4 regions of the Nocardia sp. NPDC052112 genome follow, and region 3 is predicted to be linked to each of the others. Evidence: riboswitches for the same ligand, from Rfam matches in the RefSeq annotation. Region 3 holds a riboswitch; each other region holds the start of a gene.
The links. A riboswitch is a leader RNA that binds a small molecule or an ion and turns the genes downstream of it on or off. The one in region 3 is predicted to bind S-adenosylmethionine.
Positions count from the first base shown of each region.

Region 1: another riboswitch for S-adenosylmethionine. It lies ahead of AB0L58_RS39300 (homoserine O-acetyltransferase); the one in region 3 lies ahead of AB0L58_RS32360 (aminotransferase class V-fold PLP-dependent enzyme).
Region 2: another riboswitch for S-adenosylmethionine. It lies ahead of AB0L58_RS23555 (rhodanese-like domain-containing protein); the one in region 3 lies ahead of AB0L58_RS32360 (aminotransferase class V-fold PLP-dependent enzyme).
Region 4: another riboswitch for S-adenosylmethionine. It lies ahead of AB0L58_RS40175 (transporter substrate-binding domain-containing protein); the one in region 3 lies ahead of AB0L58_RS32360 (aminotransferase class V-fold PLP-dependent enzyme).

Region 1 is NZ_JBFAWD010000037.1:13,490-16,378, reverse strand. Features, by position in the region: gene AB0L58_RS39310 (MFS transporter) at 1-322, opposite strand, end outside; gene AB0L58_RS39305 (TetR family transcriptional regulator) at 458-1,207, shown strand; SAM riboswitch class IV at 1,251-1,361, shown strand; gene AB0L58_RS39300 (homoserine O-acetyltransferase) at 1,692-2,846, shown strand; gene AB0L58_RS39295 (PIN domain-containing protein) at 2,872-2,889, opposite strand, start outside.
Region 2 is NZ_JBFAWD010000012.1:54,633-57,521, forward strand. Features, by position in the region: gene AB0L58_RS23545 (FAD-dependent oxidoreductase) at 1-542, opposite strand, end outside; gene AB0L58_RS23550 (hypothetical protein) at 858-1,313, shown strand; SAM riboswitch class IV at 1,380-1,496, shown strand; gene AB0L58_RS23555 (rhodanese-like domain-containing protein) at 1,511-1,927, shown strand; gene AB0L58_RS23560 (O-succinylhomoserine sulfhydrylase) at 1,924-2,889, shown strand, end outside.
Region 3 is NZ_JBFAWD010000021.1:57,175-60,063, reverse strand. Features, by position in the region: gene AB0L58_RS32370 (DHA2 family efflux MFS transporter permease subunit) at 1-192, shown strand, start outside; gene AB0L58_RS32365 (LysE family translocator) at 235-870, opposite strand; SAM riboswitch class IV at 984-1,097, shown strand; gene AB0L58_RS32360 (aminotransferase class V-fold PLP-dependent enzyme) at 1,143-2,507, shown strand; gene AB0L58_RS32355 (flavin reductase family protein) at 2,559-2,889, opposite strand, start outside.
Region 4 is NZ_JBFAWD010000039.1:32,965-35,853, forward strand. Features, by position in the region: gene AB0L58_RS40170 (LLM class flavin-dependent oxidoreductase) at 1-363, opposite strand, end outside; gene AB0L58_RS40175 (transporter substrate-binding domain-containing protein) at 368-1,357, opposite strand; SAM riboswitch class I at 1,368-1,461, opposite strand; gene AB0L58_RS40180 (hypothetical protein) at 1,794-2,501, shown strand; gene AB0L58_RS40185 (glycosyltransferase family 2 protein) at 2,661-2,889, opposite strand, start outside.

The sequences.
Region 1 (2,889 bases), on a different contig from region 3:
TCTGCGCCAGACCCGCCACCGCGGACGCCCCGGCGAAGCCGACCAGGCCGACGATGAAGACCCGACGCCGCCCGAGGTAGTCGGCCAGCCGTCCACCGAGCAGCAGCAGGCCGCCGAAGATCAGCGTGTACGCGGTCAGCATCCACTGCCGATTGCCGTCGCTGATCTCCAGATCCTGCTGGGCGAACGGCAGCGAGATGGTCACGATGGTGGCGTCGAGAACCACCATGAGCTGGGCCAAGGCGATCACCCCCAAGGCCAACCAGCGTGCCGAGCTCGATTGTCTTTCCACAACTTCCACCGCTGTCGCAGTCTCGCTCACCTTGGTCTCCTAGCCGTCTCGAAGTCGTGCAGCCATCCTGTCATTGGCCGACATTTGTCGTCAAGAGAAAAATGTCGCAATCAGACATTTGACTGTTAAGGACACAAACCGTCCCGATTGCGATAGCATGGGGCCATGCTCGAGTCATCAACGCCGATCGGCGCGAGCGCGACAGCCGAGGAGGCTGTGCGCGCTCCAGCGAATCCAGGGCCCAGTGCGCCCGGCGGCGTGAGCATGGGATTGCGCGAACGCAAAAAGCAGCAGACCCGATTGCGCATCATCGAGGTGGCGCTCGACCTGTGCGACGCACAGGGCTTCGACGCGACGACGGTCGAACAGATCGCGGACCGCGCGGATGTGTCCCCCCGCACGATCAACCGATACTTCGACAGCAAAGAAGCGATCATCCTGGGTCCGGTCAAGGATTTCGGCCTCGCCATCGCCGAATGCCTGCGCGGACTCCCGGTCACCGGCAATGAGCTGCAATCGCTGCGCGAGGCCTTCCTGCAGGTCGTCGACCACGCCTCGGAAAGCACCGAGGGATCGCTGTCGTTCCGGCGCTTCCAACAGATGCAGCGGATCCTGCGGAGCAGTCCGACGGTCAGCGCGCAGAGCATGGAGCTGGCCGACGATAAGAACGTCGCGATCGCCGACGCGATCGCGGAGCGACTCGGCACCCAGCCCGACGCGCTACCGGTCCAACTGGTCGTCGGTGCCTGGCAGCTGATCGGCCACCTCAGCATGGAGTGCCAGCAGTCGATCTTCGACGACGAGGACACCGCAGCGGCCGCCACCGCGGCCCGCGCCGCATTCACCACGTCATACGACGAATTCATGCGCGTATGCGCCGGACGTCCGGCGACCGAACCGGCGGAAAACCGGTAACGGATTTCAGTCGCCGACCGCCCGCCGGTTACCATGTCCGTCAGGTCATGAGTGCCAGCGCGAAGCCCCGGCTTGCTGGACGGCAACCCTCCAGCAGCGGTGGGGTGCTCCGGGTGATGACCGGGCTCTCGATGGTCGAGGGCAAGCGCGCACTTCAGGAGGTTTCCGATGAGTTGTTGTCCGTCACCCGCACTCCGATAAGACCTGCTGGCGAACAACCCTGTGGAGCACGGTATGAGTGACCCCATCGCGTCCGCGACCGATCGGTTCGTCGCAAGCGAGCAGATCACCGGCGCACACACCCGCCCGATCTACCGGACCGCGGCCCGGTTCAGCCGGGTAGCTAACATCGGGGATGTGCGTTCTCTCCCGATTCACCCGGCGTCCGCGACGCACGGTTTCCCGGGGGCGACATCATGAGCGAGCGAACCATCGACACCGCGCACTCGGTCGCGACGGAGCCGAGCACCGGCGAGGCGGAGTCGTGACCGTGAGCACCGAACAAGGTACCGCGCACTCGTCCGCGGCGGCCCTGCCACCGCCGGACGGGCGGCTCGGCATCATCGCCATCGGGGAGGTGCGGCTGGAGAGCGGCGCGGTCCTCCCGGACGTACATCTGGCCGTGCAGCGCTGGGGTCAGCTCTCCCCCGCATTGGACAATGTGGTGCTCGTCGAGCACGCGCTGACCGGCGATTCACATGTCGTCGGGGTGCCCGACGATATCCATCCGCTGCCCGGCTGGTGGGACGGCATGGTCGGTCCGGGTGCACCGGTGGATACCGACGAATGGTGCGTCATCGCGACGAATGTGCTGGGCGGCTGTAAGGGCAGCACCGGCCCCTCGACGCTGGCACCGGATGGAAAGCCCTGGGGCTCGAGGTTTCCGGAGATCTCGATCCGAGATCAGGTGACCGCGGAAGCGGCACTGCTCGACCTGCTCGGCATCGAACGCCTGGCCGCTGTCGTCGGCGGTTCGATGGGCGGTATGCGGGTGCTGGAATGGATGATCGGCGCGCCGGAACGGGTCGGATCCGCACTGGTACTCGCCGTCGGCGCACGTGCCACCGCCGACCAGATCGGCACGCAGACAACGCAAATCGCCGCCATCAAGGCCGATCCGGACTGGCAGGGCGGCGACTACCACGATACCGATCGCGCCCCCATGACCGGTATGGGCATCGCCCGTCGCATCGCCCACCTGACCTACCGCACCGAGGGCGAACTCGATCACCGCTTCGAGAACCATGCACAGGGCGACGAGGACCCGTGGCGCGGCGGCCGCTATGCGGTGCAGAGCTATCTGGACCACCAGTCCGAAAAGCTTTGTAGCCGTTTCGATCCCGCCACCTATGTCCTACTTACCGAGGCGATGAACCGGCACGACATCGGCCGCGGGCGCGGCGGTATCGCGGCCGCCCTCGCCGCCACCCCGGTTCCGTGCGTGGTCGGCGGTGTCGACTCGGATCGCTTGTACCCGTTGCGAACTCAGCAGGAATTGGCCGACGGATTGCCCGGCTGCGAGGGGCTCGAGATCGTGCACTCCCGCGACGGCCACGACGGCTTTCTCACCGAAGCCGCCGCGGTATCCAAACTGCTGACCGAAACCATGCGATTGGCGCGAGTCAGTCGCACCAGCTGAAGGTTCGCCGTCTCCATGGCCACCGTCAGTCAGGTAGCAGGCG
Region 2 (2,889 bases), on a different contig from region 3:
GGCGGGATCTCGGTCGGCAGCAGCTCATCACCGGTCTTGGCCAGCACCCGCGCTACGTCCAGGGCGACGTTGCCGACACCGAGGACCGCGACCTTCTCCGCCTCCAGCGGCCAGGTACGCGGCACGTCCGGGTGACCGTCGTACCAGGACACGAAGTCCGCCGCACCGTAGCTGCCGTCCAGGTCGATACCCGGAATCGGCAGCGCGCGGTCGGCGTTGGCGCCGGTGGAGAAGATCACCGCGTCATAGAAGGTGCGCAGATCATCGAGAGTGATGTCGGTGCCGTAGTCGATATTGCCGAGCAGGCGGACCTGCGGCTTGTCCAGCACCTTGTGCAGGGCGGTGATGATGCCCTTGATACGCGGATGGTCCGGCGCCACGCCGTAGCGGATCAACCCGAACGGCGCGGGCATGCGCTCGTACAGGTCGATGCTCACCTCGGCATCGGACTTCATCAACGCGTCGGCGGCGTAGATACCGGCCGGTCCCGCGCCTACGATCGCGATGCGAAGCGGGCGAGTCGCTGCACTGTGTTCGGTCATCTCTTACGCGCACCCTTATGGTCGAAACAATTAATGGCGTCAGTCTTAGCTTAGGCTAACTTGACGCACCCTCTTGGTCGCACCTCACGATGCGGACGGGCGGCCATCTCGGCTATGACAGCAGGCCGCAGTCTCGCGATTCTATCGGTGGCATACCGTGCGCCCTGCGGCGGTGCGTACACCGGGTGTTTGCTGCCCGACCCACTACCGTGACTACCCACTCCGCGGGCATCTATCGAATCCGCGCCGCGCGGGTAATGGGGTCGGCACGGGGCCGAATGCCGGATACCGCCGCCCACCAGGGATGATCGAACCATGACAGAGCAGCAGGGCACCGATGCAGAACCCGTAATCGAGGTCGATCAGACCGATCGTCGCTCCATGGCGCCGTTCATCGCGGCGGCCGTCTTCGCCGCTGTCGTGCTCATCGCGATCGTGCTCGGTGCGGTGCTCTCGCCCGCTGAGAAAAATGTCACAGAATCGGACAAGATCGCGGCCGCGGTGCAGCGCTACGCGGAGGCCCGCGCCACCACCGACAACACGCCGCCACCCGCCGTTGCCTGTCCGGGATTCGACGAGAGCAAGACGCCGCTCGCGGGTCAGTTCGGTGGGGCCGCGGCCGGAAAGTCGATCAAGGTCACCAAGATTGAGAATGCGATGGTCGACGGCGATAAGGCCAAGGCGACGGTGACCATCGCGGTCGACGGCCGGGAGACACCGGCAACGTGGAATCTGACCCGCTCCGAAGACCGCTGGATCGTCTGCGGCTGATTGCCTGTGCGCGGCACGAACGGGGGGTTTGACATGGTGGCACCTGCCCAGGCAATCTCATTTTCGGGTCATGAGTACCAGCGCCAAGCCCCGGCTGGCTGGTCGGCAACCCTCCTCCGCGGTGGGGTGCTCCGGGTGACGACCTGGCCGCGCACCGAAACCCAGGTGCGGCAAGCGTGGATTCACAGGAGGATCGCATGACATATGCCGGTGACATCACCCCACAACAGGCGTGGGAGTTGTTGCGGGACAACCCTGAAGCCGTCTTGGTCGACGTGCGCACCGAGGCCGAATGGCGTTTCGTCGGTGTGCCGGATACCAGTTCGATCGAGCGACCGACGGTGCTGATCGAATGGGTCGACAGCAGCGGCGCCCGCAACGGCGAGTTCGTCGAGCAGCTGACCCAGGCGCTGGCGGACCGCGACCCGGCGGCGCCCGTCGTCTTCCTCTGTCGCTCCGGACAGCGTTCCATCGGTGCGGCAGTGGCCGCGACCGGGGTCGGCATCGCCCCGTCGTTCAATGTGCTGGAGGGCTTCGAAGGCCCGATCGACGAGTTCGGACATCGTGGCGGCTCCGGTTGGCGCGCCATCGGCCTGCCGTGGCGGCAGTCGTGATCACCGGCGGTGCGTTCGACAAGCCGCTGCCCGAAGGCGTCGGTCCCGCGACGCTCGGCGTGCGAGGTGGCCTGCGCCGCTCGGGATTCGAGGAAACCGCCGAGGCGCTGTATCTGTCCTCCGGTTTCGTCTATGAGAGCGCCGAGGCGGCCGAGGCCGCGTTCACCGGCGATATCGAGCATTTCGTGTACTCCCGTTACGGCAACCCGACGGTGGCCATGTTCGAGGAGCGGCTGCGTCTGATCGACGGCGCCGAAGCATGTTTCGCGACCGCGAGCGGTATGTCGGCCGTATTCACCGCGCTCGGTGCGCTTTTGGGTGCTGGCGACCGACTCGTGGCCGCACGCAGTCTGTTCGGCTCGTGCTTCGTGGTGTGCAACGAGATTCTGCCGCGCTGGGGTGTGGAAACGGTCTTCGTCGACGGCGATGATCTGGATCAGTGGGAGCAGGCGCTCTCGGTGCCGACCCAGGCCGTCTTCTTCGAGACGCCGGCCAATCCGATGCAGACGCTGGTCGATGTGCGTCGGGTGACCGAACTCGCGCATGCCGCCGGGGCGAAAGTGGTGCTGGACAACGTCTTTGCCACGCCGCTGCTGCAGCGTGGTTTCGAACTCGGTGCCGATGTGCTGGTGTATTCGGGCACCAAGCACATCGATGGTCAGGGTCGGGTGCTCGGTGGTGCCATCCTCGGCGCCCGGGATTACATCGACGGTCCGGTGAAAACCCTGATGCGCCATACCGGTCCGGCGCTGAGCCCGTTCAATGCGTGGACACTGCTCAAGGGTTTGGAGACTATGCCGCTGCGCGTGCGTCATTCGACCGAAGCCGCACTACGCATCGCGCGTTTCCTCGAGGGCAATAAATCCGTCTCGTGGGTGCGCTACCCGTACCTGGAGTCGCATCCGCAGCACGACCTGGCGACCAGCCAGATGAGCGGCGGCGGCACCGTGGTCACCTTCGAA
Region 3 (2,889 bases):
AATATTCTGCAGCGGGTCGGCGGGTCGATCGGAGCGGCTTTGCTCGCGGTGGTGCTGTATCGCGCGGCCGATGCCGGACTGCCGGTGGATGCCGGATTCCGGCAGGCGTTCTGGTGGCTCACCGCCGCGTCGGTCATCTCACTGGCCGCGTCACTATTGCTGTGGCGCAGAGAGATTCAACCGAACCTGTGACGCTGTGCGCCGGCCGGTGGCGACCGGCCGGGCCGCATGGGATTACGCGGCCGAGGCGGCCGTGCCGATGCCGAGCGCCGCGAGAATGGCCGCGCTGATCTGCTCGAGCCGATCGCGCACCCGGGGACGGCGCAACATCGCCACCGCCCGTGACGCCAGCAGGGCGAGCAGGATCATCTCGACGGCGGCAATGGAGCACTCGATGGCGCCGAGCGCGAGGGTGTTCAGGAAGGTGACCTCGGTGAGGAATTGCGGCAGCACCGCCAGATAGAACAGTCCGACCTTCGGGTTGAACATGCACGACACCAGGCCCGCGGCGAATGCCGAGCGAATCGAGGTCGGCGCCGGTGCGTCCGACCTGCCGGACGTCGCCGCGGTGCCCGTCCCGCGCTGCTTGCGGTGCTCGATCAGCGCCCGAATTCCCAAGTACAGCAAATAGATTCCGCCGACGACCTTGAGCGTTCGGTAGGCGGTCGCGGACTGTTCCAGCAGGGCGGCGACGCCCGCCGCGACCACCACCGCCCACCCGATCCCGCCCAGTGCCGAGCCGATCGCCGCCGCAATGCCGGGTCGCGCGTCCACGATCGAGAATCGCAGCACCAGGAACGAATCCGGGCCGGGCGTGATGGACAGCAGAATGCACAGGCCGACAAAGCTGAGTAGCAGCGAAAGGGTCACCGATCGATCAGACCGCACCGCGCCCGGCATTGCAAGGTTATTTATTCGACTGCATGTATATGCAGCAAGGGGCCGGTTGACAGGGCGGGGCGGCATCTGCCAATCTCGGTTCAGGTCATGAGTACCAGCGTCAAGCCCCGGCTAGCTGGTCGGCAACCCTCCTCCGCGGCGGGGTGCTCCGGGTGACGACCGGGCCGCAGCCCGACCGGGTGCGGCAAGCGCGGACTCGGATGATCACCAGATTTCGGGTCCCATTACCGATGGGATTTGTGATGACCGCTGCAACCGATCAGAGCTGTGTTTACCCACCTCGTCGGCTCCGCCGACTGCCGTCCCCCGGTGCCGCCCTCGCCCGGGTTTCCGGCGACGACCTCCGGGTGCCGCTCGTACAGGGCGGAACGACCACCTACGCGAACTTCGACTACGCCGCGAGCGCACCGGCATTGGCGCAGGTCACCGACCGGGTGCAGCAGCTGCTGCCGTACTACGCGAGTGTGCACCGCGGTGCCGGTTACGCGTCGCGGATCTCCACCGAGTGCTACGAGGCCGCGCGCGGCTCGGTATCCCGTTTCCTCGATGCCGCCGACGATCAGGTCGTGGTGTTCACCCGCAACACCACCGATGCCCTGAATCTGCTCGCCGCCTGCGTGCCAGGCGACACCGTGGTGCTCGATATCGAACATCATGCGAACTTCCTGCCGTGGACCCGGCACGGTCGCCGCGTGGTGCGGGCGGCGGCGACCGTCGAGGAGACCATTCGCCAGCTGATCGCCGAATTGTGCAGTAAGCCAGCCGCATTGCTCGCGGTCACCGGCGCGTCGAATGTGACCGGTGAGGTGCTGCCGCTGGAGCGTTTGGCCACCATCGCGCACCAGTGTGGTGCCCGCATCCTGGTCGATGCCGCCCAGCTGGCGCCGCATCGTCGGATCAGCCTGCGCGGCACCGGAATCGACTACCTCGCATGCTCCGGACACAAGCTCTACGCACCATTCGGTGCGGGAGTGCTTGTCGGACGCCGGGATTGGCTCGATGCCGCCGAACCGTATCTGGCGGGCGGCGGGGCAGTTCGCGAGGTCACTACCGCCGATACCGAATGGGCGTCCGCACCGCAGCGCCATGAGGGTGGTTCGCCGAACGTCCTCGGCGCGGCCGCGCTCGCCGCCGCGTGTGACGCGCTGTGTGCGATCGATCCGAAAACCCTTGCCGCGCATGAGCGACGGCTCGCCGATCGGCTGCGCAGCGGCCTGTCCGCGATTCCGGGCGTCAACCTGCTGCGCATCTGGGACGACAGCCCGGACACCGTAGGCATTGTCGCCTTCACCCTGGACGGGTTCGTGCCCGGCCACGTCGCGGCCTACCTCTCCGCCGAACACGGCATCGGTATTCGGGACGGCCGTTTCTGTGCCCATCCGCTGCTCGCACGCCTCGGTCTCGCCGGTGCCCTGCGTGCCAGCATCGGCCTCGGCAGCAGCTCCGCCGATGTGGATCGGCTGGTCGAGGCCGTCGCGACGCTGGCCACCGAGGGTGCGTCGTGGAATTACGCCAGCACCGACGGCCAGTGGAATCCGACACCGGAGACCCGTCCCTTCGCCCGCCCCGATTCCATCGACGGCGTCGCACCCTGCTCGATCGGCTGATCGGACCGACCGTTCAGTTGTTGCCGCGCAGGCGAATCCGCCCGGCCGCGCTCAGTCTTCGAGCGCGGTCGGGCGGTAGTAGCGGCCGCGGTAGTAGAGCAGCGGTGCGGCACTGGGTTGTTCGTCGGTATTGTCGTGGACCCGGGTGACCAGGCCGACGACGAAGGTGTGATCACCGATGGGGATCAGCTGTTGGATGGTGGCGCGGATCCAGATGGGGGTGCCGTGCAGCACGGGCTCGCCGGTGTCCAGCGTGGTCCATAGCGAGCGATCACTGAAGCGTTGGTCGGCGGTGCGGGCAAAGCGCTTGGCCAGATCGTGCTGATGTTCGCCGAGGAAGTGGATCACGACGGAATCGGCCGACCGCAATGCCGTCAGGCTC
Region 4 (2,889 bases), on a different contig from region 3:
CAGCTTCGCCTGTGCCGCACCGTTGCCCTTGCCGATGATCAGTTCGAGACGGCCGCCGCAGAGATTGTCCAGCGTCGAATAGTCCTCGAACGCGCGCACCGGATCCAGCAGACTCAGTGTGGTGACTGCGGTGAACAGACTGATCCGCGAGGTGACCGCGGCGATATGGGACAGCAGCACCGGTGGTGCAGCCGAGAGGAACGGATCCTCGTGCCGCTCACCGACGGCGAATCCGTCGTAGCCGAGTTGTTCGGCGATGCGGGCCTGACCGATGACATCGAGCAGTCGCTCCCTGGTATCGGGTAGCCGACCGGTATTCGGATCCGGCACGCGGGTGACGAGGGTGAACAGCAGGAACTTCATGCGATCACGACTTCTTCGGTAGGCCGGGCGGATTGATCCGCGAACTCGGCACGGTTTCGGTCCGCAACCCCCAGCGATCGATGACCTGCTGGTAGGTGCCGGTCTGGATGGTGTTGTTGATGGCCTTGTTGATGGGGCCGATCAGCCCGTTGTCCTTCTTGGTGAGCACTCCGATCTCGCCCTGCAATGTCGCACCGGCGCCGGAGAACGTCGCGGCGATCTTGGTCTGATTCGCGGTGGTGCTGTGGTAAATCGCCGACGGATTCGGGCCGATGTAGCCGTCCAGGCGCTGCGAGGCCAGCGCCAGGTAGTAGTCGGTGACCTGCTGGAAGTAGGCGATATCGATCGCGGGCAAGCCGTCGGCGATATTCTGCTCGTTCCACTTCACCAGCAGCTGCTCCTGGTTGGTGCCGCTGCCGACACCGATCCGCTTGCCCGCCAGGCTCGTACGATCCTGGTGCTCGGGCGTGCTCTGCTTGGGGATCTCCAATGCGACGGTGTCATTGCGATAGGTGGCGAAGTCGTACTTCTGCTCGCGCTCCTCGGTCACCGTGACGTTGGAGATGAACACATCGGCCTCGCCGGAGTCGACCCGCACGAAGTTCTGCGACCAATCGGCCACCTGTGCAACGAGTTTCAGCCTTAGGATATCGGCGATGAGCGAGGCGAAATCGACCTCGGATCCGACGATGGTCTTATCGTCGGTGGCGTAGAACCGCAATGGCGGTGCGGCACCGCCCGCTCCGGTGACCACCAGCGTGCCGCGGTCCCGAATGGCCTGCGGCAGTTCGGCGGCAATGGCATCGACCTCGGGCGCGTGGATCCGGCCGGACTGGCCGGGGGAGAGGTCGAAGGTGATCGAACCGGCGGGCTGCGCGGAGTTTCCCGTGCATACGGCCGCGGTGGGTGCACCCGATGCCGTGGCGTCGGGTGTGTGGGCACCCGGTATCGGGACATCCGATACCGGAGTATCGGATGCGACGGACGCGCTCATGATTTCGGTTCCTCCATCGTTCCCGGCGGAAGCACCCGCACCCGGTGGCCGGGGGGTTGCTGCGACGTCGACGAGCCAGGTCTCTCGGTCGCTCTGGATGGTGTGTCCGACGCCGAGCACGGGTCGGTCAATGGGTCTAGCCGAAATATCATGCGAAGCAGGCGAAGTCCGGCACAAGGGTACGAATCAGCGTGAGCGCAGGCCTTGTCCACATGCCTATGAGCAGGCACTATTGGCCCGGTTGCGCGGTGGTTCGTGGCATTTCGGATCTAGTTCTTCGCGGGCCTTTCGTCCGGATTGCCCGCCGGTGCGGGGCTGCGGCGGTCCGCCGGGACGCGCGGCGCGTACGTGTCGCCCGCCGATATTTGCGCTGTTGCGAAGGTTTGCCGGAGTAATCTCGGACCTCGATTCGTGCCCGACGATGAGGAGGTCCCTCGTGACCCTGCTGCGCCGTCTGACCACGCTAGCCGCCATCGCGACCGGTACGGCCGCGCTGACTTTCGCCACCCCGGGCGTCGCCGCCGCGGCTCCGATGCCCGCGCCTGCGGCACCCGCTACGACCGCACCGTCCGCCCAGGCCGGGCCCGGTGATCTGTTCGCCACCTACCGCGCCGTTGTCGAGGCGCTGCGCACCTACGGCGTCGACCCGTTCCTGTATCCGGCGGTCGCGCCGTTCTGCTCCGACTCCGGCGCCCTCGGTCTGGTCCCCGCGGTTGCGGGCGCGGTTCCCGGTCCGTGGCCGAAAACCACCGTGGCCATTCCCGGACTCGACCCGACCGCCGTCAGAGCAGGCCAAGTCATGTTCACCTTCGTGCCCTACGGCCTCGGACCGGACGGCACGAATGCCACGGGCATGAACGTCGCCTGGGTCAATCTCGCCAATGGCCGCAACGGCATCACCGCCATGGGTTCGATCTCCGATGTGGTCCGCACGATGGTGCCAGCCGAAATCCCGGCCGAGATAAGACCGCTCGCCGAACGGACTATCCAAGATTTCTTCGCCGCATTCCCGGTCGGCGGCGTACGCGCGGTTCCGGTCGACACCGGATCGGGCACCGTACTGGCCGCAGTCTTCGGAACCATGGACAACGGCGGCAAATCCTGTTTCTTCCTCCCAACGGTAGGCCTCACCTCGGTGCGCTGAGGGGCGGAGCGCTCCCCTGCATGCGCTCGGGAACCGAGGCAGGTGCCAGAGGGCATTCCGTGCCGCACCCGGGTTGCGGCTCGCGCTGCTCGGTTCAAGATCAGGTGGAGCTGGTGGCGGCGTCTTCCCGATGCCGTCGCCGGCTCCACCTGATCTTGATCAGTGGGTGGAGGTGAGGGGGCGGGCTTTCCAGGTCAAGGTATTGGTGTGGTGGGCGCGGCGAGAGCGGGTCCAGAGGCGGAGGTAGGTGGCGATGGAGATGGGATGGGCCAGGGCCGCAAGGGCATCGGCGCGGGTTACGGTGCCGTGTTCCAGGGAGCGGGCGAGCAGGCGGCTGGCAACCGCGGCACAGTAGCCGATGAGACCGGCGGTGCGCATGGAACCTCGA